Regions from separate parts of the Rahnella sp. ATs2 genome, predicted to be linked through region 1. Evidence: predicted binding sites of a transcription regulator. Region 1 holds the regulator's gene; each other region holds the start of a gene.
The links. The regulator CRP, encoded in region 1, controls carbon source genes, mostly activating them, when cyclic AMP is high. The targets are predictions, from matches to a motif close to ATGTGANNNNNNTCACAT.
Positions count from the first base shown of each region.

Region 2: deoC (deoxyribose-phosphate aldolase) is a predicted target of CRP. The motif match lies at 1,169-1,186, and genes of this name have one in related genera.
Region 3: cdd (cytidine deaminase) is a predicted target of CRP. The motif match lies at 1,097-1,114, and genes of this name have one in related genera.

Region 1 covers NZ_JBLYPL010000013.1:18,812-21,087, reverse strand. The annotation lists gene ACJY2G_RS15250 (YccS/YhfK family putative transporter) at 1-702, opposite strand, end outside; gene crp (cAMP-activated global transcriptional regulator CRP) at 764-1,396, opposite strand; gene ACJY2G_RS15240 (OsmC family protein) at 1,759-2,166, shown strand; gene ACJY2G_RS15235 (LysR substrate-binding domain-containing protein) at 2,168-2,276, opposite strand, start outside.
Region 2 covers NZ_JBLYPL010000001.1:327,491-329,766, forward strand. The annotation lists gene ACJY2G_RS01485 (patatin-like phospholipase family protein) at 1-101, shown strand, start outside; gene ACJY2G_RS01490 (TatD family hydrolase) at 98-883, shown strand; gene deoC (deoxyribose-phosphate aldolase) at 1,432-2,211, shown strand.
Region 3 covers NZ_JBLYPL010000007.1:288,243-290,518, forward strand. The annotation lists gene ACJY2G_RS09740 (arginine ABC transporter substrate-binding protein) at 142-876, shown strand; gene cdd (cytidine deaminase) at 1,175-2,059, shown strand; gene ACJY2G_RS09750 (NAD-dependent malic enzyme) at 2,218-2,276, shown strand, end outside.

The DNA of each region.
Region 1 (2,276 bases):
CTGAAACAGTCTTTTATGGTGATGATGATGGCCGTGTTGCGGCAGCATGTGCAGTTGCTGATAGAGCAGGGCAATCAGGTCGATGACCTGCTGCTGGCGCGTCAGCAACGGGGGTAACGCGGTTTCAGGATCGGTGTGTTGCGTCAGCAGGCTGTATTTAGCTTCGAAGTAATCCGCGAGTTGCAGATAGAGCTGGCTGAGCGTTTCGCGCATCGGCTGTTCTTCCGATATGCGAAACCACGCCCAGTTAAATAATCCGTACCAGGCCGTACCGGCGGCGAAAAGCACCGGCGCCTGCCATATCGGGCGAACGCCGACCATACTCAGTGTAAAGATGGTCGCCACCAGCGCGCCGGGCAACAGCCGCGCATGCAACGGGCTGATTTCGCCGGTCACGCCAAGCAGTAATGCCAGCGACAACATGATGAGCGGCAGGGGAATGTGCCAGCTTTCCAGCATCACTTGCAACAGAATGCTGCTCACGGCAAAGAGCGTTCCGCCAATTATCAGGCGTTTGAAAAAGCGTTTATGCGGAGTATCGAGGCCCGCGACGTTGCAGCAGGCAGGACAAAGAGAGAACAGCAGCCCCATTTGCAGATTGCCGAACAACCAGCAGATACCAACGGGCAGGCACAACACCAGCGTCTGGCGCAGCGCGTAGTTAACTTCCGGATGGTAAAACAGTCTTCGCCATAGCGTCATGGATAAAGCTTAGCCCATAAAAAAGGCGCGACAGTATTCTGCCGCGCCGATTTTTAAGGGATTAACGTGTGCCGTAAACGACAATCGTTTTACCGTGTGCCGAGATCAGACTTTGATCTTCAAGCATTTTGAGAATACGTCCGACTGTTTCACGTGAACAACCGACGATTTGGCCGATTTCCTGACGGGTGATCTTGATTTGCATCCCGTCCGGATGGGTCATCGCATCAGGCTGTTTAGCCAGATTAAGGAGAGTTTGAGCGATACGCCCTGTTACGTCGAGGAAGGCCAGGTTGCCGACTTTCTCTGACGTCACTTGCAGACGGTTTGCCATCTGCGCGGAAAGACGCATCAGAATATCCGGGTTAACCTGAATCAGCTGGCGGAATTTTTTATAAGAAATTTCAGCCACTTCACAGGCAGTTTTTGCACGAACCCACGCACTACGTTCCTGACCTTCTTCGAAGAGTCCCAGCTCGCCGATGAAGTCACCTTGGTTAAGGTAGGACAGTATCATTTCTTTGCCTTCTTCATCCTTGATAAGGACAGCAACTGACCCTTTCACGATGTAGTAAAGCGTTTCGGCTTTTTCACCCTGGTGAATCAGCGTACTTTTAGAAGGATACTTATGTATATGACAGTGAGACAGGAACCATTCAAGAGTCGGGTCTGTTTGTGGCTTGCCGAGAACCATTTGCTATTATCCTCTGTTGTTATCGCTGCCCAAAATCACAGGGCTCAGAGTTCCCTGTACGGCACTTCATAAAAAAAGCGCCCTTTCAGCATATAACTCCCCAGAAATGCTGCAAGCGGGTGTCGGAGTGAAACAGCCTGATTATTGCCGTTATCACCGTGGGTTCTGTTCTTAAACCGCGAAAACCGTCACCGCAATTCACTGGAAAGTATGTTTCGGCTTTGTTTGTAGCACAGGTTTGCAATGCTGTCTTCTGTTGTCTCGCTTCAGCATGATGGCGATCGGGTTACGTTGCCAGATTTTAGGTGAAAGGGTACTCTGGGAGCGGAATTCGACGAGTTTATTCACCGGGAGAATAGTTCATGCACGCACGCGTAAAATGGGTAGAAGGGCTGACGTTTTTAGGCGAGTCAGCGTCAGGCCACCAGATTTCTATGGATGGTAATGCGGGCGATAAAGCACCCAGCCCGATGGAAATGCTGCTGATGTCCGCAGGCGGTTGCAGCGCGATTGATGTGGTGTCTATTTTGCAAAAAGGCCGTAATGACGTGCGTGATTGTGAAGTCAAGCTGACCTCACAACGCCGCGAAGAAGCGCCGCGCCTGTTCACGCACATCAATCTGCATTTTATCGTCACCGGTAAAGATCTCACCGATAAGATTGTCGAACGTGCCGTTAGCCTGTCTGCGGAAAAGTACTGCTCTGTGTCCCTGATGCTCGGCAAAGCGGCGACCATCACGCACAGCTTTGAAGTGATCAGCGTCGAATAAGTTACGACCAGTCATACGCGTGGCACTGGCTGCGCAATAAATCCAAAAATCGCCGCGCGGCAAACGTCAGCGGCGATTTTTGCGAGTAAAGCACGCAATATTCCGCCTGC
Region 2 (2,276 bases), on a different contig from region 1:
TGGTTCATGATCCGCAGCCGAAACGCGTGGCATCTGATATGCCACCGGTAGAAAACGGTGCATCAGAAACCTATCCCGCCAGTGAGGGTGATAAGTTGTGAGTCATACCTTCGTCGATACGCACTGTCATTTCGATTTTCCGCCGTTTACCGGTGCGGAAGCCGAAAGTTTGCGTCTCGCCGGAGAAGCGGGCGTCCGGCAGATCATCGTTCCGTCGGTTACGTCAGATCGTTTTCGCGGCATTCTCTCACTGGCAAAAAAATTCCCGCAGCTGCACGCGGCACTGGGTTTGCATCCCCTTTATATCAGCGAGCACAAAGACAGTTGCCTGGAATTACTGGATTCATTGCTGACTCAGCGGGATCCGCACCTGGTGGCGGTCGGTGAAATCGGGTTGGACTTATACATGGAAACGCCGCGATTTGAGCAACAACAGCGGCTGCTGAAAGCGCAGTTCGCCATGGCAAAGCGCGCAATGCTCCCGGTGATTCTGCATTCGCGGCGCAGTCACGATCAGCTGGCGGCAATGTTACGGCAGGCTAAATTGCCTGCTACCGGCGTGGTACATGGTTTTGCGGGCAGTCTTTCGCAGGCGCAGGCGTTTATCAAACTGGGCTTCGCGATAGGTGTGGGCGGCACTATCAGTTATGAACGCGCGCAGAAAACCCGTCAGGTGATGGCGCAATTACCGCTTTCTTCTTTGCTTCTGGAAACCGATGCGCCGGATATGCCGTTGCAGGGTTTTCAGGGCCAGCCCAATCGTCCGGAGCGTGCTGCTAACGTGTTCGACATACTGTGCAGCCTGCGCAGTGAAACCCCTGAACAGATTGCCGCCGCATTGCTCGACAACACCCGTCGTATCTTCAATTTATCCGCTTTGTAATCCGTCCCCTCCTGATTTTGTGATTTAAATAACATTATCATTTGCCTTTCATGCTTTCCTGTAAAAGGGTTTCTTCAGGCTATGTAATTTATGTTCTCTTTAAAATGTTATTATTATAACATCACTCGTAAGATCGCCGGTCGGTGATCGCTGTATATCCGTGCGCACTCCGTTTGTCATGAATCGGGTATACACTCTTATCTGGACCAAATACTGAGCATAACGCCAGTGAAATGTGATTTAGATCTCATTTCACTAAGCAACGTTGCAAACGGTTTTCATTTTGTGTGAAATACTGCACACAGGAACCTGATGTGACGTGTTCAAATAGTCACAACGACTTGGCGTCAGCCAATCAAAGCGCGGTGAGAAGGATCTCAGTTGCCGCGTAAGCCACGACACGCTGCTTACGCACGCTATCTTCAAGGAACCAAGTCCGCTCGCCAACCGTGCAGAATTCATTTCCCGTCGGACTCCGCCGGAACGAATTCATGACTGTATGCTCAGTTCTGGCCGGTCGCTGGAATTGAAAATTGTTGGAGAGTTATATGACCGATTTAACCGCCGCAGCGCAACGTGCGCTGAACCTGATGGATTTAACCACCCTGAACGAAGACGACACTGATGCAAAAGTGATCGCGCTTTGTCACCAGGCGAAAAGCCCGGCAGGTAACACCGCTGCTGTCTGTATTTATCCTCGTTTTATTCCTGTTGCCCGCAAAACTCTGCGTGAGCAAGGTACGCCTGATATCCGCATTGCGACTGTCACTAACTTCCCGCACGGTAACGATGATCTTGATATTGCGCTGGCAGAAACCCGCGCGGCGATCGCTTACGGTGCCGATGAAGTTGACGTGGTATTCCCGTACCGCGCACTGATCGCCGGTAACGAGCAGATCGGTTTTGAGATGGTTAAACAGTGCAAAGAAGCCTGTGCTGCCGCTAACGTTCTGCTGAAAGTGATCATCGAAACCGGTGAACTGAAGCAAGATGCGCTGATCCGCAAAGCCTCCGAGATCGCGATTAAAGCGGGCGCTGACTTCATCAAAACCTCTACCGGTAAAGTGCCTGAAAACGCCACTTTGCACAGCGCTGAACTGATGATGAGCGTGATTGCTGAAATGGGCGTCGGCAAAGCCGTTGGTTTCAAACCGGCCGGTGGCGTGAAAACCGCTGAAGATGCTGCGCAATATCTGGCACTGGCTGACCGCCTGCTGGGCCGTGAATGGGCTGACGCACGTCACTTCCGTTTCGGTGCTTCCAGCCTGCTGGCAAGCCTGCTGACCACATTGGGTCACGCTGGCCAGAAAGCCACCAGCAGCTATTAATCACTGTTGTTATGCCTGTGCCGTGGCGCTGTTTTACAGCGTCCGGTACTGGCGTTCACATTTAG
Region 3 (2,276 bases), on a different contig from region 1:
TAATCAAATTTATTGCATACAAATTCATTTAATGGCACTTTAATTAACGGTCTCACTTCCTGCCAGTTACCCGATTATATTAATAAAATCAGTAAACTGTACCGTGAAGGGAATGTCATTTTTTGAACAGGAATGTATTGCATGAAAAAGCTGATCCTCGCTGCCCTTTTGTCTGCTACTGCTTTTGCTGCCACTGCTGCAGATACTATTCGTTTCAGTACTTCTGCCACGTATCCGCCGTTTGAATCCATCGGTGCTGATAATCAGATTATTGGTTTTGATATCGATCTGGCGAACGCGCTGTGTAAGCAAATGCAGGAAACCTGCACCTTTACCAATCAGCCGTTTGATGGTCTGATCCCGGCGCTTAAATTCCGTCGTTTCGATGTGATCATTTCCGGCATGGACATTACCGAAGAGCGCAGCAAGCAGGTCACCTTTACCCAGCCTTACTACGCCAATACCGCGATGATCATCGGGCCAAAAGGCAAGTTCGCGTCCATCGCTGACCTGAAAGGCAAACGCGTCGGACTGGAAAATGGCACCACACACCAGAAATACCTGATGGAAAAACACCCTGAAATCACCACCGTCGGGTATGACAGCTATCAGAATGCGATTCTGGATCTCAAAAGTGGTCGCCTGGACGGCCTGTTAGGAGACACCGCCGTGCTAAATGGCTGGCTGAAATCCAACCCGAATCTCGGTGAAGTGGGTGAACTGATTAAAGATCCGCAATACTTTGGTACCGGCGTTGGCATGGCGGTGCGTCCTGATAATAAGGAACTGCTGACTAAACTGAACACGGCGCTCGAAGGCATCAAAGCCAACGGCGAATTCCAGAAGATCAATGACAAGTGGTTCCCGTCCCACTGATCCCCCGTCATCCTTCGAGCTGACGCTGCGTTGGCCGCGTTCCAATTTGCTCCCGGCAGATTGGTCACTCACCCCGGTCACATACTGATGTATGTGACCGGGGGTCACTCAGTTACCGCCTGGATTCAACTCGAATGATTTTGGGGAAAGGACTAAAAAGGCGGCTGTTCTGCGTAACATCTCTCAAAAATGTAATCTGCCAGAACTTATTACATCGAAAAAGTGATATCCGTCACACTACATTCATGGAATGACTTTTAAACTGTTCAACCGTAATCACTGTCGAGATCGAATGTTTATGCACGCACGTTTTCATACCGCCTTTGCGGCACTCCCTGAAAATTTATCCTCCGCGCTTGAGCCATTTCTGCGACATGACGACTTTCCGGCAATGTTCTCTGCGGCAGATGTTGCAGAGATAAAACAAGCGACAGGATTGAATGACGATGCGCTGGCCTTTGCTTTGCTGCCGCTGGCCGCAGCCTGTTCCGTCACGCCAATTTCTCATTTCCACGTCGGTGCCATTGCCCGCGGTATTTCCGGCAATCTGTATTTCGGTGCCAATATGGAATTCGCCGGTGCACCAATGCAGCAAACAGTTCACGCCGAGCAATCTGCAGTCACGCATGCCTGGCTGCGGGGCGAAACCCGTCTGGCTTCCATCACCGTGAACTACACGCCTTGTGGTCACTGCCGTCAGTTTATGAATGAACTGACCAGCGGAACGGCGCTGAATATTCATCTGCCGGACAGAGACGTCGCCACGCTGGGCGATTATCTGCCGCATTCATTCGGACCGAAGGATCTGGATATCACCACCCTGCTGATGGATAAAGTCGATCACGGTTTCAAAACCGATACGACTGATGCGCTGGCGCTGCTGGCGCTGGATGCCTGTAACCAGAGTCATGCGCCTTACAGCAAATCGCACAGCGGTGTGGCACTGGAAACATCCAACGGCAAACAGTTTGCTGGTCGTTACGCAGAAAACGCTGCGTTTAACCCAAGCCTGCCTCCGTTACAGGCCGCATTAATCTTGCTGAATATGTCAGGAGAAGATTGCCTGAACGTTCGTCGCGCGGTGCTGGTTGAGCAAAAAGAGGCGCTGCTCACCCAAAACGATGCCACACGCGCCACCTTAAACGCGCTGGGCTGTCAGGATGTGAGCACGCTGACCTGCTGATAGTGTGAGCGGGTTAACACTAAAGACTCCAATTCCGGAGTCTTTAGTTACATAACATTGTCATTACATTTGTCATTTGAAATCCTTATTTCCTCTCTGTTACCCTCACCGCTCCGAAATATAAAAAACAACATTCTGAACACCGGAAGAGTAAAACGATGGAACTTGAATACGAAAGTAAACGTCCCCTGTACATCCCTCACGCTGGCCCGATCCT